DNA from 2 places in the Streptomyces sp. NPDC020917 genome. Region 2 is predicted to be linked to the other one. Evidence: riboswitches for the same ligand, from Rfam matches in the RefSeq annotation. Region 2 holds a riboswitch; the other holds the start of a gene.
What was found. Region 2 has a riboswitch for glycine ahead of gcvP (aminomethyl-transferring glycine dehydrogenase). Riboswitches for the same ligand answer to the same signal wherever they lie in the genome.
Positions count from the first base shown of each region.

Region 1: it holds a riboswitch for glycine, as region 2 does, so the genes downstream of both, gcvT (glycine cleavage system aminomethyltransferase GcvT) here and gcvP (aminomethyl-transferring glycine dehydrogenase) in region 2, are expected to answer to the same signal.

Region 1 covers NZ_JBIRRR010000004.1:336,145-345,402, reverse strand. The annotation lists gene ACH4TG_RS11415 (DUF885 family protein) at 1-11, shown strand, start outside; gene ACH4TG_RS11410 (enhanced serine sensitivity protein SseB C-terminal domain-containing protein) at 55-858, opposite strand; gene ACH4TG_RS11405 (enhanced serine sensitivity protein SseB) at 977-1,717, opposite strand; glycine riboswitch at 1,888-1,986, shown strand; gene gcvT (glycine cleavage system aminomethyltransferase GcvT) at 2,164-3,303, shown strand; gene gcvH (glycine cleavage system protein GcvH) at 3,376-3,756, shown strand; gene glyA (serine hydroxymethyltransferase) at 3,766-5,025, shown strand; gene ACH4TG_RS11385 (L-serine ammonia-lyase) at 5,113-6,498, shown strand; gene ACH4TG_RS11380 (AraC family transcriptional regulator) at 6,591-7,532, shown strand; gene ACH4TG_RS11375 (carbohydrate-binding protein) at 7,634-8,494, shown strand; gene ACH4TG_RS11370 (TlpA family protein disulfide reductase) at 8,969-9,258, opposite strand, start outside.
Region 2 covers NZ_JBIRRR010000039.1:8,087-17,344, forward strand. The annotation lists gene ACH4TG_RS40350 (hypothetical protein) at 1-23, shown strand, start outside; gene ACH4TG_RS40355 (DUF5999 family protein) at 294-500, shown strand; gene gcvP (aminomethyl-transferring glycine dehydrogenase) at 635-3,523, opposite strand; glycine riboswitch at 3,712-3,820, opposite strand; gene ACH4TG_RS40365 (PRC-barrel domain-containing protein) at 3,971-4,351, shown strand; gene ACH4TG_RS40370 (DNA polymerase IV) at 4,264-5,679, opposite strand; gene ACH4TG_RS40375 (MerR family transcriptional regulator) at 5,745-6,383, opposite strand; gene ACH4TG_RS40380 (bifunctional nuclease family protein) at 6,603-7,076, opposite strand; gene ACH4TG_RS40385 (MerR family transcriptional regulator) at 7,179-7,970, opposite strand; gene ACH4TG_RS40390 (FHA domain-containing protein) at 8,029-8,868, opposite strand; gene ACH4TG_RS40395 (DUF881 domain-containing protein) at 8,927-9,258, opposite strand, start outside.

The sequences.
Region 1 (9,258 bases), on a different contig from region 2:
TGGAGGGCTGACGCCGGGCGCCGGCCGGGAGGCCGGCGCCCTGAGCGGTGGGCCTCAGCGGGCGGGGCCCCAGGCGGGGCCGGCCGTGTAGGCGTCGCGGTCGAAGAACGCGGAGGCGTGCACCCGCATCCACAGCGCCACCGGGTCGTAGGCGTCGCCCATGGCGACGGTGGACACGGCCAGCCCGTCCGGCACCCCGCCGACGGCCTGCTGCATCATCATCCGCACGGCCTCGACGGCCTGCGGCACGCCCTCGTAGACCTCGACGCCGACCGCCAGGTACGGCTCGCCGAGCGCCGGCTGCACCCAGGCGCGGCGCAGCGAGCGCACCGCCGGGGTGCGGTGCGCGGCCTGGGTCAGCAGGGCGTAGAACTGCGGGATCTGCAGGGCGGGTTCGGCGATCTGCAGCGGTCCGGCCGGCAGCAGGTCCAGGCCGACCGCGATCCGCCGCAGGTCCGGCCAGGGCACCCCGACGCCGCCGCCGGAGGCGTGCGGATTGAGCCACAGCCCGCACCGGTCCGGGTAGAGGGTCTGCGCGATGTCCCGCCCGGACACCACCTCGTGGTCCCGGGTCCAGCCGCTGGCGGCGAGCTCGCGCGGCGAGGTGAAGCAGGGCGCGTAGGCGTGCCCGCCGACCTCCATGCTCCCGTACTGCGCGTCCGCCGAACCCGGCGTGCCGTGCCACAGCAGCATCCACACCTGGCCGCCGGCCACTGACGCGAGCAGGTTCTCGTATGCGTCGAAGCGGCCCGGTGCCACCTGGAGCAGCATCTGCTCCACATGGCCGGCCGCCGCAGCGCCGCCTTGCGCGCCCGCGATCACGTGGGACCGCCCCTTCTCCTCGTCCGTTCCCGCCATCAAATCAGGTCGAGTGTTCCCGGTGGAACGCCCGACGACTCAAGCGGCGCTGTCTATATGTCGTCTAAACAACGCGTATACCGCCTCTCCGCAGCCGTCCGGCCACGTTCCGTGACGGTCAGTCCCGGCTGAAGAAGGGCTGGACGGTCTCCAGCATCCAGTCCGCGACCGGGTCCTGGGCCACGTCCAGCAGGATCAGGTGGACCGGCAGCGCCATCGGGGCGCCGCCCAGCGCGCGGCCGAGCGCGTCCATGGTCGCGGCCCGGTCGTGGTCCTGCCAGGAGTCCAGCTCCACGCCGACGTACAGGGCGGGCGGCTCGTCCTCGACCGCGGCCAGCGCCCGCCGGGCGGTGAGCACCACCGGGGTGACCGCGAACTCGGCGGCGGCGATCGCCAGGAAGTCGACCGGCTCGTCCTCGTGCGAGGGCTCCCACAGCCGCACCCGGCCGCCGGAGGCGGCGTGCTCGCCGCCGCGCTCGGACCGGCACAGCTCGGCGACGGCGGCCGGCGGCAGCGGCACGCCGACGGCGCCGCCGGGGTTCACCGCGATCCCGACCGTCGGCGGCAGGCCGCGGGCGAACTCCTGCACCGGCGCGACCGTCCAGGACATCCCCTCGGCCGCCTGCCGGAACTGCTGCTCGGAGCTGAAGACCGGAACGTAGGTGGCGCCGTCGAGCTGGACCGTCGGCAGGTCGAGGTCGGCCGCGTCCGGGTGGCCTCCGTTGGGCAGCGGCACCCACACCCAGGACCGGCCGAGGACCTCCAGCAGCCGGGGACCGGCGGCGGGGTTGCCGACGCTGGCGGAGAGGACCTCCTCCAGCTCGTTGGCCGGCCATATGTACGATGCCGGGTTCTCCATGTGCGTCGTCGTCCACCCTCGTCCGCGGATGTGCCGGTGCGGCACTGCCTGCTGCCCTGCTGCCCTGCTGCCCTGGAATCTTAGGGCCTGGGGACGACAGCGGGCCCGGAGTCCGGCATGCGTCACACGGGCGTGCAATGATGGCTGCCACAACTTGCATACCGGCCGTTGGAGGCCGCGCGGGAGAGTTCCGACCCCTGTCCGGGGCCGGGCGCCGAAGGAGCAAGCCCTCCCTTGAATCTCTCAGGCACAGATACCGCGCGGGCGAGGCAGATCTGAAAAGCGGAGGGGCCGCACGGCTCCTCCCACCCAAGGTGCAAGCCGCGGGCCCCGTTCCGGGGGTCACGGTGAACCTCTCAGGTTCCGATGACAGATGGGGAGGCCGCAGTGGCCTCGTCCTGGTACATCCGTCCTGTTCACCGTCCTCTCCTGGGAGCCCGTTTCCGATGAGCGAATCCCCGAGCCAGCCCACCGGCGCGCCGCGCCGTACCGCGCTGGACGCGCTGCACCGCGCGCTCGGCGCCACCATGACCGACTTCGCCGGCTGGGACATGCCGCTGCGCTACGCCAGCGAGCGCGAGGAGCACCAGGCGGTGCGCACCCGGGCCGGCCTGTTCGACCTGTCGCACATGGGCGAGATCGCCGTGACCGGGCCGCAGGCCGGCGCGCTGCTGGACCACGCCCTGGTCGGCCACCTGTCGGCGCTGGCCGTGGGCCGGGCCCGCTACACCATGATCTGCGCGGCCGACGGCGGCATCCTGGACGACCTGATCGTCTACCGGCTCGGCGACCAGGAGTTCATGATCGTCGCCAACGCCTCCAACGCGCAGATCGTGCTGGACGCGGTGACCGAGCGTGCCGCGGGCTTCGACGCGGCGGTCCGCGACGACCGGGACGCCTACGCGCTGCTCGCCGTCCAGGGCCCGGAGTCCCCGGGCATCCTGAAGTCGCTGACCGACGCGGACCTGGACGGGCTGAAGTACTACGCCGGGCTGCCCGGCACGGTCGCCGGGGTGCCGGCGCTGATCGCCCGCACCGGCTACACCGGTGAGGACGGCTTCGAGCTGTTCGTGGCCCCGGCCGACGCCGAGCGGCTGTGGCAGGCGCTGACCGAGGCGGGCGCGGCGGCCGGCCTGGTGCCGTGCGGCCTGTCCTGCCGGGACACCCTGCGCCTGGAGGCGGGCATGCCGCTGTACGGGCACGAGCTGACCACGGCGCTGACCCCGTTCGACGCCGGTCTCGGCCGGGTGGTGAAGTTCGACAAGCCGGGCGACTTCGTCGGCCGCGAGGCGCTGGCGGCGGCCGCGGAGAAGGCGGCCGCGACGCCGCCGCGCAAGCTGGTCGGGCTGGTCGCCCAGGGCCGCCGGGTGCCCCGGGCGGGCTACCCGGTCACCGACGCCTCGGGCGCGGTGGTCGGCGAGGTCACCTCGGGTGCCCCCTCCCCCACCCTCGGGGTGCCGATCGCCATGGCCTACGTCGACGCGGCGCACGCCGCGCCGGGCACGGCCGGGGTCGCGGTCGACATCCGCGGCGCCCAGGAGCCGCACGAGGTCGTGGCCCTGCCGTTCTACAAGCGCGAGCGCTGACACTCCTTCCACCGCACCGCACGTCCCTCGCGCCGCGCGCGAGCACCTGCAACCATCCGGGAGAATTCCGACATGAGCATCAACCCTGAGCAGCTGCGTTACAGCAAGGAGCACGAGTGGCTCTCCGCCCCCGAGGGCGGGATCGCCACGGTGGGCATCACGTCGCACGCCGCGGACGCCCTCGGCGACGTCGTGTTCGTCCAGCTCCCCGAGGTCGGCGCGACCGTCTCCGCGGGCGAGACCTGCGGCGAGCTGGAGTCCACCAAGTCCGTCAGCGACCTGTACTCGCCGGTGTCCGGCGAGGTCACCGAGATCAACCAGGACGTCGTCGACGACCCGTCCCTGGTGAACTCCGCTCCGTTCGAGGGCGGTTGGCTCTTCAAGGTGCGCGAGTCCGCGGAGTCGGCCGATCTGCTGACCGCCGCCGAGTACGACGCGTTCATCGCGGGCTGAGGGCGGACGATGTCGCTTCCGATCCTGAACCAGTCCCTGCACGAGTTCGACCCGGACGTGGCGGCCGCGGTCGACGCCGAGCTGCACCGCCAGCAGTCCACGCTGGAGATGATCGCCTCGGAGAACTTCGCTCCGGTGGCGGTCCTCGAGGCGCAGGGCTCGGTGCTGACCAACAAGTACGCCGAGGGCTACCCGGGCCGCCGCTACTACGGCGGCTGCGAGAACGTCGACGTCATCGAGCAGCTGGCGATCGACCGGGTGAAGGCGCTGTTCGGCGCCGAGGCGGCGAACGTCCAGCCGCACTCGGGCGCGCAGGCCAACGCGGCCGCGATGTTCGCCCTGCTCAAGCCGGGTGACACCATCCTGGGCCTGGACCTGGCGCACGGCGGGCACCTCACCCACGGCATGCGGATCAACTTCTCCGGCAAGCTCTACAAGGTCGCCGCCTACCACGTGGACGAGCAGACCAACCTGGTCGACATGGCCGAGGTGGAGAAGCTCGCCAAGGAGCACCGGCCGCAGCTGATCATCGCCGGCTGGTCGGCGTACCCGCGGCAGCTGGACTTCGCCGAGTTCCGGCGGATCGCCGACGAGGTCGGCGCGTACCTGATGGTCGACATGGCGCACTTCGCCGGTCTGGTCGCGGCCGGGCTGCACCCCTCCCCCGTGCCGTACGCGGACGTGGTCACCACCACGACCCACAAGACCCTCGGCGGGCCGCGCGGCGGCGTGATCCTGTCCCGGGCGGACCTGGCGAAGAAGATCAACTCCGCGGTGTTCCCGGGCCAGCAGGGCGGCCCGCTGGAGCACGTGATCGCGGCGAAGGCGGTCGCGTTCAAGGCCGCGGCGACGGACGAGTTCAAGGACCGCCAGTCCCGTACGCTGGAGGGCGCGAAGATCCTCGCCGAGCGGCTGACCGGGCCGGACCTCGCGGAGGTGGGCGTCTCGGTGCTGTCCGGCGGCACGGACGTGCACCTGGTCCTGGTCGACCTGCGCGACTCCGCGCTGGACGGCCAGCAGGCCGAGGACCGGCTGCACGCGGTCGGCATCACCGTCAACCGCAACGCCATCCCGAACGACCCGCGGCCGCCGATGGTCACCTCGGGCCTGCGGATCGGCACCCCGGCGCTGGCCACCCGCGGTTTCGGCGCGGAGGACTTCCGCGAGGTCGCCGACATCATCGCGCAGGCGCTGAAGCCCGTGCACGACGCGACGGTCCTGCGGGAGCGGGTCACCGCTCTCGCCGCGAAGCACCCGCTGTACACGTAAGTCCCCGAACGGGGGTGCGCCCGCCCGGGCGCACCCCCGGCCCCGGGGGGACAACGGCGTCCCCCCACCAGACAGGAGCCCCCGCACATGGCAATCTCGGTCTTCGACCTGTTCTCGATCGGCATAGGCCCGTCGAGTTCGCACACCGTGGGCCCGATGCGCGCCGCCGGCATCTTCGCGCACCGGCTGAAGAACGAGGGCCTGCTCGCCCACACCGCGTCGGTCCGCGCCGAGCTGTTCGGCTCGCTGGGGGCCACCGGGCACGGCCACGGCACGCCCAAGGCGGTGCTGCTGGGCCTGGCCGGCCACGCGCCGCGCACGGTGAACGTGGAGACCGCCGACGACGAGGTCGCGGCCGTCCACGCCACGCGGAAGCTGAGCATCCTCGGCGCCCACGAGATCGACTTCGACCCGGACACCCAGCTGGTGCTGCACCGCCGCAGGTCGCTGCCGTACCACGCCAACGGGATGACGCTGGCCGCGTACGACGCGGCCGGCGAGGTGCTGCTGGAGAAGACCTACTACTCGGTCGGCGGCGGCTTCGTGGTGGACGAGGACGCCGTGGGCGAGGACCGGATCAAGCTGGACGACACGGTGCTGCGGCACCCGTTCCGCACCGGCGACGAGCTGCTGCGGCTGTCCCGCGACACCGGGCTGTCGATCTCCCAGCTAATGCTGGAGAACGAGAAGGCGTGGCGCACCGAGGCCGAGATCCGGGCCGGGCTGCTGGAGATCTGGCAGGTGATGCAGGCGTGCGTGTCGCGCGGGATGTCCCGCGAGGGGATCCTGCCGGGCGGCCTGAAGGTGCGCCGCAGGGCCGCCCAGTCCGCCCGCCAGCTGCGCGCCGAGGGCGAGCCGGCCACCCACGCGATGGAGTGGGTGACCCTCTACGCGATGGCGGTCAACGAGGAGAACGCGGCCGGCGGCCGGGTGGTGACCGCGCCGACCAACGGCGCCGCCGGCATCATCCCCGCGGTGCTGCACTACTACCTGAACTTCGTGTCGCCGAAGAACGCCCCGGTGGAGGAGCAGGAGGACGCCATCGTCCGCTTCCTGCTGGCCGCGGGCGCCATCGGCATGCTCTTCAAGGAGAACGCCTCGATCTCCGGCGCCGAGGTCGGCTGCCAGGGCGAGGTGGGCTCGGCCTGCTCGATGGCCGCGGGCGGCCTGGCCGAGGTGCTGGGCGGCACCCCCGAGCAGGTGGAGAACGCCGCCGAGATCGGCATGGAGCACAACCTCGGTCTGACCTGCGACCCGGTCGGCGGCCTGGTGCAGATCCCGTGCATCGAGCGCAACGGCATGGCCGCGGTCAAGGCCGTCACCGCCGCCCGGATGGCGATGCGCGGCGACGGCCGCCACCACGTCTCCCTGGACAAGGTCATCAAGACCATGAAGGAGACCGGCGCCGACATGAAGATCAAGTACAAGGAGACCGCCCGCGGCGGCCTCGCGGTGAACGTCATCGAGTGCTGACCGGGCGGGCGCGCCGCCCCGCCGCATAGGGGGAACCCTAGGAACCCCGCGGGAGGTGTGTTCCCGGGGAGGCGGCGGGGGACGGTGACTCCATGCCCGATCCGGCGGCCGCAGCCGTGGAACTGCACAGTCTGGACGTGGACCGTCCGGGCGTCCTGCCGTTCGCGATCGGCTCGTTCGCGGCGGTCGGGCCGCTGGCCCGGGCGGGCGTCCCGCACCGGCACAGCTTCTACGAGATCGGGCTCGTCACCCGCGGCCGCGCGACCCACGTCGTCGATCTGGAGCGGCATGACGCGGCTCCGCCGTACCTGTACGCGATGGTCCCCGGCCAGGTGCACCACTGGGAGGACGCGCGGGACATGGCCGGCTGGCTGGTGCTGTTCGACGAGGACTTCCTGCTGCCGCATCCCGCCGACGCCGGCGCCCTGCGGACGCTGAGCGCCCGCGGCGGGCTGCGGCCGGGCCGCGGGCCCGCGGCCGAACTGCACCGCGTGCTGCGGGAGATGGACCGGGAGCGCCGGGCGGCGGGCTGGGGGCACGCGGACGTGCTGTCGTCGCTGCTGCACGTCTTCCTGCTGCGCGCCGTCCGCGTCTGCCCGATCGCCCCGAACGCCGCACCGACGGCGCCGGCGGCCGCCGCGCACGAGGGCGGTCGCCCTGCGGAACTCGTGGCGTGCTTCCGCGAGTTGGTCGCCCGGGGGGACCTGAGGCTGCGGACGGTCGAGAGGTACGCCCGGGAACTCGGCGTGTCCCCCAGCCATCTGCACGACGCGGTCAAACGCGGCACCGGCCGCACGCCCGGCCAGCTGATCCGGGCCCGGCAGGTGCTGGAGGCCAAACGGCTGCTCGTCGCAACGGACTTGACGGTCGCCCAGATCGCTTCGGCGTCCGGCTTCGCCGACCCCGCGTACTTCTGCCGCTTCTTCCGGCGGGAGACCGGGACGGCGCCCGGCCGGTTCCGCGCGGAGTGGTCGGCGAAAAGCACCACGAAGCCGCAGGACCGTCCCTCGTCCGGGGCCTCCCGCCCCGCCTAGATTCGCCGCAGGTCCGGACGCCGGCCGCACACCCGGCGCCGGCCCCGCGGGCGCCCTTCCGCGCGCCCGCGGCCGACTTCGGAACCCCGAGGGAGTTCGCCGTGTCCACCCCCCACCACGACGCGGACGGCGCCGCCGTCCCCGAGGAGAGCCGCGGCATCAGCCGCAAGAACCTCATCAAGGCCGCGCTGCTCGCCGGCACCGTCCCGCTGGTCACCGGCGGCGGTGTCGCCCTGGCGCGCGACCGGGCGGCCGCCGCGCCCGCGCGCGGCCTGTCCGCGACCCCCGCGTGCCAGGACGGCGACGAGCCGACCGTCCCCAACATCGAGGGCCCCTACTTCAAGCCGGACTCCCCGCTGCGCACCGACATCACCGGCGGCGGCATGCCCGGCACCCCGCTGGCGCTCAGCGGCTACGTCTTCGGCCGCGACTGCCGGCCGGTCGCCGGCGCGCTGCTCGACTTCTGGCAGGCGGACGACAGCGGCGCCTACGACATGACCGGGTTCACCCTGCGCGGTCACCAGTTCAGCACCCCGCTGGGCGCGTTCACCCTGACCACCGTCGTGCCCGGCCTCTACCCGGGCCGCACCCGGCACATCCACGTCAAGGTCCAGGCGCCCGGCCAGCCCCTGCTCACCACGCAGCTGTACTTCCCCGGCGAGCCGCGCAACAGCACGGACGCCTACTACGATCCGCGGCTGGAGATGAACGTCCGGGCGGCCGGGTCCGGCGAGCAGGCCACGTTCGACTTCGTGCTGGACGTCGACGGCACGCCGCCCTCGACGCCGCCGTCGACCCCGCCCACCACCCCGCCGGGCAGCGGCACCTGGGCCCCCGGCACCGCCTACGCGGCCGGCGCCGTCGTCACGTACAACGGCGTGACCTACCGCTGCGTCCAGGCCCACACGTCCATGGCCGGCTGGGAACCGCCCAACGTCCCCGCCCTCTGGCAGCCCGCGTAGCCGCCCGCGTCCGGCCGCCGCTCCGGGCGGTCAGGGCTCGAAGCGGCTGCCCGTGCCCGGCTCGGTAAGCGGGTGGCGGGAACGGCGGGAGCGGGCCGGGGCCGGCATGGGCCGGCCGCGGCCCGCTCGGGTGAGGCGGGGCGGCTGCGGACCGCAAAAGGGGGGGGAGGTCGTAGAGTTTCAGCTCGCCCGCGCGACAGGGAGGGGTTGGCCTGGCCGCTTGCGGCCAACGACCGCGAGCGGCCAGCCATTTGACGCACCGAACCCGCTCAAGTCCTTCCCAAGGAGACGCGACCCGGGAGCCGAGCGGCCTGGACGGGTGGCCGGACGGGGCGTACCGGGTGCCGCTCGGGACGCGGAACCGGAATCCGCGCCGGACCCCGCGGGATCGCCGGCGCGCGGGGAGCACCGGGTCAGCCCGGTCGCCCGGAACGCCGCTGAGACAGCGCGCGTTGGGGAACCAGCCGGCGGGCGTCAGGCCGAAGGGGCGCCGCCGGACGGGCGGTTGCCGGTGCCGGCGGAGGCCGGCGGCTGTTCCGCGAGGACGGGGGCGATCATGGCGCGCAGGCGCTGCTCGTCGAGGGCGCCCAGGTAGTGCGCGGCGATCCGGCCCTGGCGGTCGAGGACGAGGGTGGCCGGGATCGCCTGCGGGGCGAGGCTGCCGCGCGGGAAGCGGAGCAGCAGGGTGCCCCGCGGGTCGTACAGGCTCGGATAGGGCAGGCCGTAGCGCCGCTCGAAGGCGGCGGCGCTCGCCTTCGACAGGT
Region 2 (9,258 bases):
CGCTGGCCGGCTCGCCGGCCTGAGCGGCAGCCGGCCCCGGCTCCTGGGACGCGACGGCGGTGCCCCCCTCTCCGAACGAGGCGAGGGGGGCACCGCCGCTCTGCTGCGCAACCGCCCGCGCGGGTGACGCGTCTTCCCCCAATGAGTACCGGCTGGGGGAAATCCCTGCGGAATCATCCCGGCAGGACGACACTTGGGACCGCCGCACACGAACGGGGGGACGCACCGTGAGCCAGGCAGCCAGCACGACCGAAGGCTTCACTCATCACTCGCAGCGAAAGACACCATCGACCATGTGCCAGCACCATCCGCAGTGCCCTGCCGCCGACTGCTCCGACCGGGAGGCCGCCTGTACCGTGGCCCACCACCCGGAGCAGGGGTGGAGCCTGCTGTGCAACGGAGTACTCCTCTTCGAGGACACAGGCGAGCTGCTCCCCGACGGCCGGATCATCGCGCCGCACCGCCCGCTGGGCAGCGAGCAGATCACCACGGCGGCCTGACGGCCCGCCCCGCGCGTACCGCGCAACCGCACCTCCGAGCCGGTTCCCCTGTCTCCAGCGGAACCGGCTCAGCCATGCTCGGGCGGTGTGCGGCCCCGTGCTGCACCGGGCGGCCGGTGCGGCGGCGCCTGCCGTCAGCTGTCGTAGGCGTCCAGGGGCGGGCAGGAGCACACCAGGTTGCGGTCGCCGAAGGCGCCGTCGATGCGCCGCACCGGCGGCCAGTACTTGTCGGCCGCCGAGACGCCGGCCGGGAAGACGGCCTCCTGCCGGCTGTAGGGGTGCGTCCACTCGCCGCCCAGCGCCGCCGCGGTGTGCGGGGCGTTGTGCAGCGGGTTGTCGTCGGCGGGCCACTCGCCGCCCGAGACCCGGTCGATCTCGCCGCGGATGGCGATCATCGCGTCGCAGAAGCGGTCCAGCTCCGCGAGGTCCTCGCTCTCGGTCGGCTCGATCATCAGCGTGCCGGCCACCGGGAACGACATGGTGGGCGCGTGGAAGCCGTAGTCGATCAGGCGCTTGGCGATGTCGTCGACGCTGACGCCGGTCTCCTTGCTCAGCGGGCGCAGGTCGACGATGCACTCGTGGGCGACCAGGCCGCCGGGGCCGGTGTAGAGCACCGGGAAGTGCGGCTCCAGGCGCTTGGCGACGTAGTTCGCGCCGAGCACGGCCATCTGCGTGGCCTGCTTGAGCCCCTCGGCGCCCATCAGCCGCACGTAGGTCCAGGAGATCGGCAGGATGCCCGCCGAGCCCCAGGGGGCGGCCGAGACCGGTCCCACGCCCGTCTCCGGGCCCGCGGTGGGCTGCAGCGGGTGGTTGGGCAGGTAGGGGGCGAGGTGCGCGCGCACCGCGACCGGGCCGACACCCGGGCCGCCGCCGCCGTGCGGGATGCAGAAGGTCTTGTGCAGGTTCAGGTGCGACACGTCGGCGCCGAACTTGCCGGGCCGGGCCAGGCCGACCAGCGCGTTCAGGTTGGCGCCGTCCACGTACACCTGGCCGCCCGCGTCGTGCACGGCCGCGCAGATGTCGGTGATGTTGTCCTCGAACACGCCGTGCGTCGACGGGTAGGTCACCATCAGCACGGCCAGCGACGCGCGGTGCTGCTCGATCTTGGCGTGCAGGTCGTCGACGTCCACGTCGCCGTTCTCGCCGGTCCTGACGACGACGACCTTCATCCCGGCCATCACGGCGCTGGCGGCGTTGGTGCCGTGCGCGGACGACGGGATGAGGCAGACGGTGCGGCCGGTGTCGCCGTTCGCCCGGTGGTAGGCGCGCACCGCGAGCAGCCCGGCCAGCTCGCCCTGCGACCCGGCGTTGGGCTGCAGGCTGACCTTGTCGTAGCCGGTGACCTCGGCGAGCTGGTCCTCCAGCCCGTGGATCAGCTCCAGGTAGCCGGCGGCCTGCTCGGCCGGCGCGAACGGGTGCAGCGCGCCGAACTCCGGCCAGGTGACCGGCTCCATCTCGGTGGTGGCGTTGAGCTTCATCGTGCAGGAGCCGAGCGGGATCATGCCGCGGTCCAGCGCGTAGTCGCGGTCGGCGAGCCGGCGCAGGTAGCGCAGCATCGCGGTCTCGCTGCGGTGCTGGTGGAAGACCGGGTGGGTCAGGTACGACTCGGTGCGGACCAGGGCGGCGGGCAGCGCGTCGGCGGTCGCCGCGTCCAGCGCGTCCAGGTCGGCGGCGGGCGCGCCGAAGGCGGCCAGCACCGCGGCCAGCTGGGCACGGTCGGTGGTCTCGTCGCAGGCCACGCCGACCCGGTCGGCGTCCGTCAGCCGCAGGTTGACGCCGGCGGCGCGGGCGGCCTCGACCACGCCGGCGGCCTTGCCGGGTACCCGGACGGTCAGGGTGTCGAAGAACGCGTCGTGCTCGGTCTCCAGCCCCGCGGCGCGCAGGGCCGCGGCCAGCACGGCGGCGTAGCGGTGGGTGCGGCGGGCGATCGCGGCCAGGCCGTCGGGGCCGTGGTAGACCGCGTACATGCCCGCCATGACGGCGAGCAGGACCTGCGCGGTGCAGATGTTGCTGGTGGCCTTCTCGCGGCGGATGTGCTGCTCGCGGGTCTGCAGGGCCAGGCGGTAGGCCCTGTCGCCGTCGGCGTCCACGGAGACGCCGACCAGCCGGCCGGGCAGGTTGCGGGCGTAGGCGTCGCGGACCGCCATGTAGCCGGCGTGCGGGCCGCCGAAGCCCATCGGCACGCCGAAGCGCTGGGTGGTGCCGACGGCGATGTCCGCGCCGAGGGCGCCGGGCGAGGTGAGCAGGGTGAGCGCGAGCAGGTCGGCGGCGACGGTGACGACCGCGCCCAGGCCGTGCGCCTGCTCGATGACCGGGCGCAGGTCGCGGACCGCGCCGGAGGCGCCCGGGTACTGCAGCAGCACGCCGAAGACGCCGCGCTCGGCCACCTCGGCGGGGATGCCGTCGCTCAGGTCGGCGACGACGACCTCGACGCCGGTCGGCTCGGCACGCGTCTGGATGACCGCGGTCGTCTGGGGGAAGGTGTCGGCGTCGACCAGGAAGACGCCGTCCTTGACCTTGCCGACCCGCCGGGACAGCGCCATCGCCTCGGCGGCCGCGGTGCCCTCGTCCAGCAGCGAGGCGCCGGAGGTCGGCAGCCCGGTGAGGTCGGCGACCATCGTCTGGAAGTTCAGCAGCGCCTCCAGGCGCCCCTGCGAGATCTCCGGCTGGTACGGCGTGTAGGCGGTGTACCAGGAGGGGTTCTCCATGACGTTGCGCAGGATGACCGGCGGCGTGAAGGTGCCGTAGTAGCCGAGGCCGATCATGGGCGCGAGCACCTGGTTGCGGTCGGCCAGCGCGCGCAGCTCGGCGAGCGCCTCGGCCTCGGTGAGCGCGGCGGGCAGGCCCAGCGCTTCGGCGCTCCTTATCGTGTCGGGCACGGCCGCAGCGGTCAGCTCGTCGAGCGAGCCGAAGCCGACCTGGGCGAGCATCTTGGCCTGCGCCTCGGCGTCGGGGCCGATGTGGCGGCGTGCGAAGGGCACGCCGGCTTCCAGCTCGGCGAGGGGGATGCGGCGGTCAGTCATCTGAGGAGGCCTCCTGGTCTGCGACGACCTTCGGGGGTGCCAACGGCGCGGACACCCGTACGGCCTCCCCCTCTGTCATCGGACCTGAGAGCTTCACCGCCCCCGCGAGGGGCGGCTTTCACCGTCGGTGAGGGCCGGTTCCCGGAGGCTGCGGCGCTCCCGGGGCGTGCCCTGCTTTCCAGAGTGACCTCGCCCATGCGGTACGGATGCCTGAGAGATTCCGGGGAGGGTTTGCTCCTTCGGCGCTTCCGCGAGGCCCCTGACGGGACGTACCGGAAGCTCTCCCGCAAGGGGTCTGCAGCCGCCCACCAGCCTACCAGCGCCTTCGGCCGACCGGCCGGTGCGCGGCGGCCGGGAGTGCGACGCGCCGGTCCGAGTCGACAGCGCCTGCGTTGTGGCTTTGATTGGTATCGAGCAGTATTCGAGTTCGCCCAGGCTGGAGGTCCCGTGCAGAGCGACATCGATCCGCGCAGCCTGATCGGACGCCGGGCCCTGGACCGCGACGGAACCAAGATCGGCACCGTGGACGAGGTGTACCTCGACGACGCCACCGGCTCGCCGGAGTGGGCGGCGGTGCGCACCGGGCTGTTCACCCGAGACGCGTTCGTGCCGCTGGAGCCGAGCGAGGTGGTGGACGACGAGCTGCGGGTGCCGTTCCGCAAGGCGCTGATCAGGGACGCACCGGACTTCGGCGTGGGGCGGCACCTGTCCCCCGAGCAGGAGCTGCAGCTGTACCACCACTACGGGATGGACGTGCCGCGGTCCGGTTCCGGCCGGGGCCCCGACGCGCCGCCGGACCGTGACTTCGGCGAGGTCGCCGGCGACTGACCGCCGGCCGGCCCCAGCGGCAGCGGGTCGGCGTGCGCGAGGGCCGGGTCGTCGACCGCGAACGTGCGCACCCGCCCGGGCACGGTGTCCGAGGGCACCTCGAAGCGGACCGTGACCCGTCCGACGCCGCTGCCCTGCACCCAGCCGGCGCCGTGCTCCTCGTGCACCACGTCCTGCCCGGGCAGCCAGCGCTTGGCCCGTTCGGGCTGCGGCGGCGGCACCGCGGGCAGCTCCGGCACGATCTCCTCCCCCGGCTCCTGCTCGCCGGCGTGCTGGGCGAACAGGTCCTCCTGGGTGAAGTCGGCCAGCCCCGCGACGCCGACGCCCAGCAGCCGCACCCCGCCGGTGGTGTCCACCGCCTCCACCAGGCGCCGCGCGGTCTCGCGGACCACCGACGGGTCGTCGGTGGGCGCGCGCAGCGTCTCGGAGCGGGTGAGCGTCGAGAAGTCGTAGCGCCGGACCTTGACGACCACGGTGCGCCCGGAGCGGCCGGCGCCGCGCAGCCGCTGCACGCAGCGGTCGGCCAGCCGGTCGATCTCGTAGCGGACGTGGGCGCGGTCGTGCAGGTCGGTGTCGAAGGTGTCCTCGACGGAGATCGACTTCACGTCCCGGTCGGCGACCACCGGCCGGTTGTCGAGCCCGGCGGCCATGGCGTGCAGGGAGGTGCCGTGTGCCTTGCCGAGCAGCCGCACCAGCTCGGCCTCCCCGGCGTGGGCGATCTCGGCGACGGTGACGATGCCGGCCTTGCGCAGGTGCTCGGCGGTGGCCGGGCCGACGCCCCACAGGGTGCGGACCGGCAGCGGGTCGAGCAGCGCCCGCTCGCTGCCGGGCTCGACGATGACCAGGCCGTCCGGCTTGGCCTGCTCGGACGCGATCTTGGCGAGCAGCTTGGAACCGGCCAGGCCGACCGAGGCGGTGAGGCCGGTGGTGGCGCGGATCCGGGCCCGCAGCCCCTCGGCGACCGCCTGCGGATCGCCGGCGGAATCGCCGGCCTCCAGGTCGACGAACGCCTCGTCGAGGCTCAGCGGCTCTATCAGCGGCGACACCTCGGCGAGCAGGGCCATCACGATCTCGCTGATCTGCCGGTAGATCCCGAAGCGCGGGATCAGGTACGCGGCGTTGGGGCAGAGCCGGCGGGCGTGCGCCATGGCCATCGCGGAGTGGACGCCGTGCACCCGCGCCTCGTAGGACGCGGTCGACACCACGCCGCGGGGCCCGAGGCCGCCGACCACGACCGGCTTGCCCCGCAGGCTCGGCTTCGACGCCTGCTCGACCGCGGCGAAGAACGCGTCCATGTCCAGGTGGAGGATCGTCGGCGCACTTCTCACACCTTCGATCGTGCCGCATCCCACCGACATCGGCCGTACACATGTACGGTTCGCGACCCCGGCGCTCAGACCGCCCGGTTGCGGCGCCTGGCCAGCTCGTCCGCGGGGTTGTGGCCGACCAGGGTCTCCCCGGTGTCGACGCGCTCGCCGTGCATCTGGGACAGGGCGTTCTCCACGTCCCGCCACACCACTCCGACCGCGATGCCGAAGATGCCCTGCCCGCCCTGCAGCAGGTCGACGACCTCGTCGGGCGAGGTGCACTCGTAGACGGTCGCGCCGTCGCTCATCAGCGTCATCCGGGCCAGCTCGGACGGCCGGACCGACCGCAGGTGCTGCACCGCGGTGCGGATGTTCTGCAGGGAGACGCCGGTGTCCAGGAGGCGCTTGACGATCTTCAGCACGACGACGTCGTGGAAGCCGTAGAGGCGCTGGGTGCCCGAGCCGTAGGCGGGCCGGACGCTGGGCTCCACCAGGCCGGTGCGGGCCCAGTAGTCCAGCTGGCGGTAGGTGATGCCGGTCGCCGCGCAGGCGGTGGGCCCGCGGTAGCCGATCTGCTCCGCCGTGCAGTCGGGAGCCGGATCTGCGGAACTTGGTGAGCTGCCGGAACTCCCGGAACCCCCCGGGTCCGCCGCGGCCGCTCGGGGCAGGGGCCCGCGGAGAGCCAGCGGACCGCCGGGCACCCACCCGTCTCCGGTGCTTCTCACGCCGCCCTCCGTCCTTAGCGCCTCGCGGTCGCGCGCATGTGCCACGAGACTTTCCATGTTGACGGTAGGCAGTCCCCAGGGGTGCGTCAACGATCGCCACACTCGGCACGCCGAGTGATATTCACCCCACGAGTGGTTTCATCTGACCGCACACCGGGAACGACTACCCGAATGCCCGTACGGCGGAGCAACCTTGCCCTGGCCCGGGGAAGCGGGCGGCTACTGGTTGCTGGTGCCGAAGTCCTCGGGCGAGATCTGGTCCAGGAACTCCCGGAACTTCTCGACCTCGTCCTCCTGCTCGTCCGGGATGGCGATCCCGGCGTCGTCCAGCACTCCGTCACTGCCGTAGATCGGCGTCCCCGTGCGCAGCGCGAGCGCTATGGCGTCGGACGGGCGGGCGCTGACCTCGACTCCGCTGGCGAACACCAGCTCCGCGTAGAAGACGCCTTCCCGCAGGTCCGTGATGCGCACCTCGGTGAGGGTCTGCCCGACCGCCTCGAGCACGTCCTTGAAGAGGTCATGTGTGAGCGGTCGCGCAGGCGTCATGCCCTGCTGCGCGAAGGCGATGGCCGTCGCCTCCCCCGGCCCGATCCAGATGGGCAGGTACCGGTCGCCTCCCACTTCACGCAGGAGCACGATCGGTTGGTTGGAGGGCATTTCGACCCGGACACCCACAACGTCGAGCTCGTTCACACAGCAACCCTAGGCCGTGCCTGCCGGGTTTGGGTAGTCGGGCAGAGCCCGGCGCGGCCGTCCGGCGTCCGAGAAGGGGCCGGAAAAGGCCGTATTCGCCGGTCAGCGCAGGCGTACACGCAATGCGGACTGAACCATTGCGGCATGCAGCCGAACGGACAGCGAGGCCAGCTCGCGGGCCGTGATCTCGGCGTGGGTGCGGGTCTGCGGGTTGCGGTGCAGGCGCAGCGGGGCCACCACCTGCTCCACCAGGCCGGCCTCCCGGTCCGCGGCGGCCTTCACGGCCCTCAGGTGGCGCGGCTCCAGGCCGAACCGGCCGAGTTCCACGATCAGCCGCGCGATGTTCACCGTCTCGGCGTCGTAGCCGCCGTCCCGGCCGGCCTCGACCAGGCCGTAGGACTCCCACTGCTCCAGCTCGGCGCTGTCCGCGCCGGTGGCGGCCAGCAGCTCGTCCCGGCCGACCCGCAGCTCCGCCGGCACGTCGTCCGGGCCGGGCCCGGGCGCACTGTCCGCCGCGGCCTCCGGGCTGCCTGCTGGGCCGGGGAGCCCGACCTTCGCCCGGCCGTCGGCCACCGCCGCCAGGGTCACGACCGGCTCACCGGCGTCCAGGGCGTCCAGATGCTCCCTGATCACCCGCAGCGGCAGGTAGTGGTCGCGCTGCACCCGCAGGACGTATGCCAGCCGCTCGACGTCCCGCTCGCCGAACTTGCGGTACCCCGAGGGCGTGCGCTGCGGCTCCACCAGGCCCTCCGTCTCCAGGAAGCGGATCTTGGAGATGGTCACCTCGGGAAACTCGTCCTGCAGCCGGCTGAGCACCGCTCCGATGCTCAGCAGCGCCCCGGCGGCGGACGGGGCCGCGGTGCCGTCTGTGGCCCCGCCTGGCGATCTCGGCATGCACACCTTCCCTCGGGGGCCCGCCCGGGACGAGGTCCCGGGCGGGAGCCGGGCGGGGTCAGATGCCCCGCTGGCTTGCGTAGAACACCAACCGGTACTTGCCGATCTGCACCTCGTCGCCGTTCGCCAGCGACACCGAGTCGATCCGCTCCCGGTTGACATAGGTGCCGTTCAGGCTGCCCACGTCGGAGACGGTGAACCCGCCGTCCGGGCCGCGGCGGAACTCCACGTGCCGGCGGGAGACCGTGACGTCGTCCAGGAAGATGTCGCTCTGCGGGTGGCGCCCCGCGGTGGTCAGCTCACCGTCGAGCAGGAAGCGGCTGCCGGAGTTCGGGCCGCGCCGCACGATGAGCAGCGCGGAGCCGGGCGGCAGCGCGGCGACCGCGGACTGCGCCTCCGGCGACAGCGACGGCACCGGCGTCTGGCCGGTGGCCTCCGCCTCGTACGCCTCGATACCGGAGATCGAGATGGTGGACGTGGTCTCCGAGGCCCGCTCGTACGGAGCCGCGCCCGCCCTCAGCGGCGCACCGCAGTTCGAGCAGAAGCGGCTGGCCTCCGCGTTGGTGTGACCGCACCTGCTGCATACCGGCAAGCCGATCCCTCCGCCCGTGCCTGACGTCGCTGGATCCCCGAAACCTATGCGTCCGGCGGAAGCGGGGTCAACAGCCGCCACGCCGGGGCCGCCGGAAAAGTCCCCGCCGGATCCGGGCACGTCGTTCCTGAACAGCGGGCGGTCCCCGGGGCCGCCCTGACCCTCGTCGGTCATGTGCCGCGGGGCACGGTGGCGCGCCGTCGCCGGGTCTCCCGACTGCCGCGCGCTCTTGCCGAACAACTTCCCAAACAACTTCACGGGCGATTCCCCTTGAAAGAAGCAGACCCGCCCGTGGGGCAGGACCAACCCTCGCTACTCACAGTTTCCACTACTCAGGACCCCACCGAGGCCCGGACCCCCTGCCTCACTGGGATGACCGAGCGTAGTCAGGCTGCTTCGACGGCCGCAAGGCGTCCACGACGATCTTCTGCGATCGCACCACATCCGCCGTGGCCTGCTCCTTCTCCAGCGTCTGCACGACCCCTCCGGGGATGTTCAGTGCCGGTTCCAGGTCCTGCGGATTGCCGATCACCTTGAAGACATACGGCTGTGACAGCTTGTGGCCGTCGATGAGGACACCGTCCGCACCCTGCGTGAAGTAGGTGTCCGCGACGACCCGGACGTCGTCGATCTGGATGGCCTCGGCGCCGGCCGCGCGCAGCTCCTGCAGGGTGTCCAGCAGGGAGTCGGCCTGCA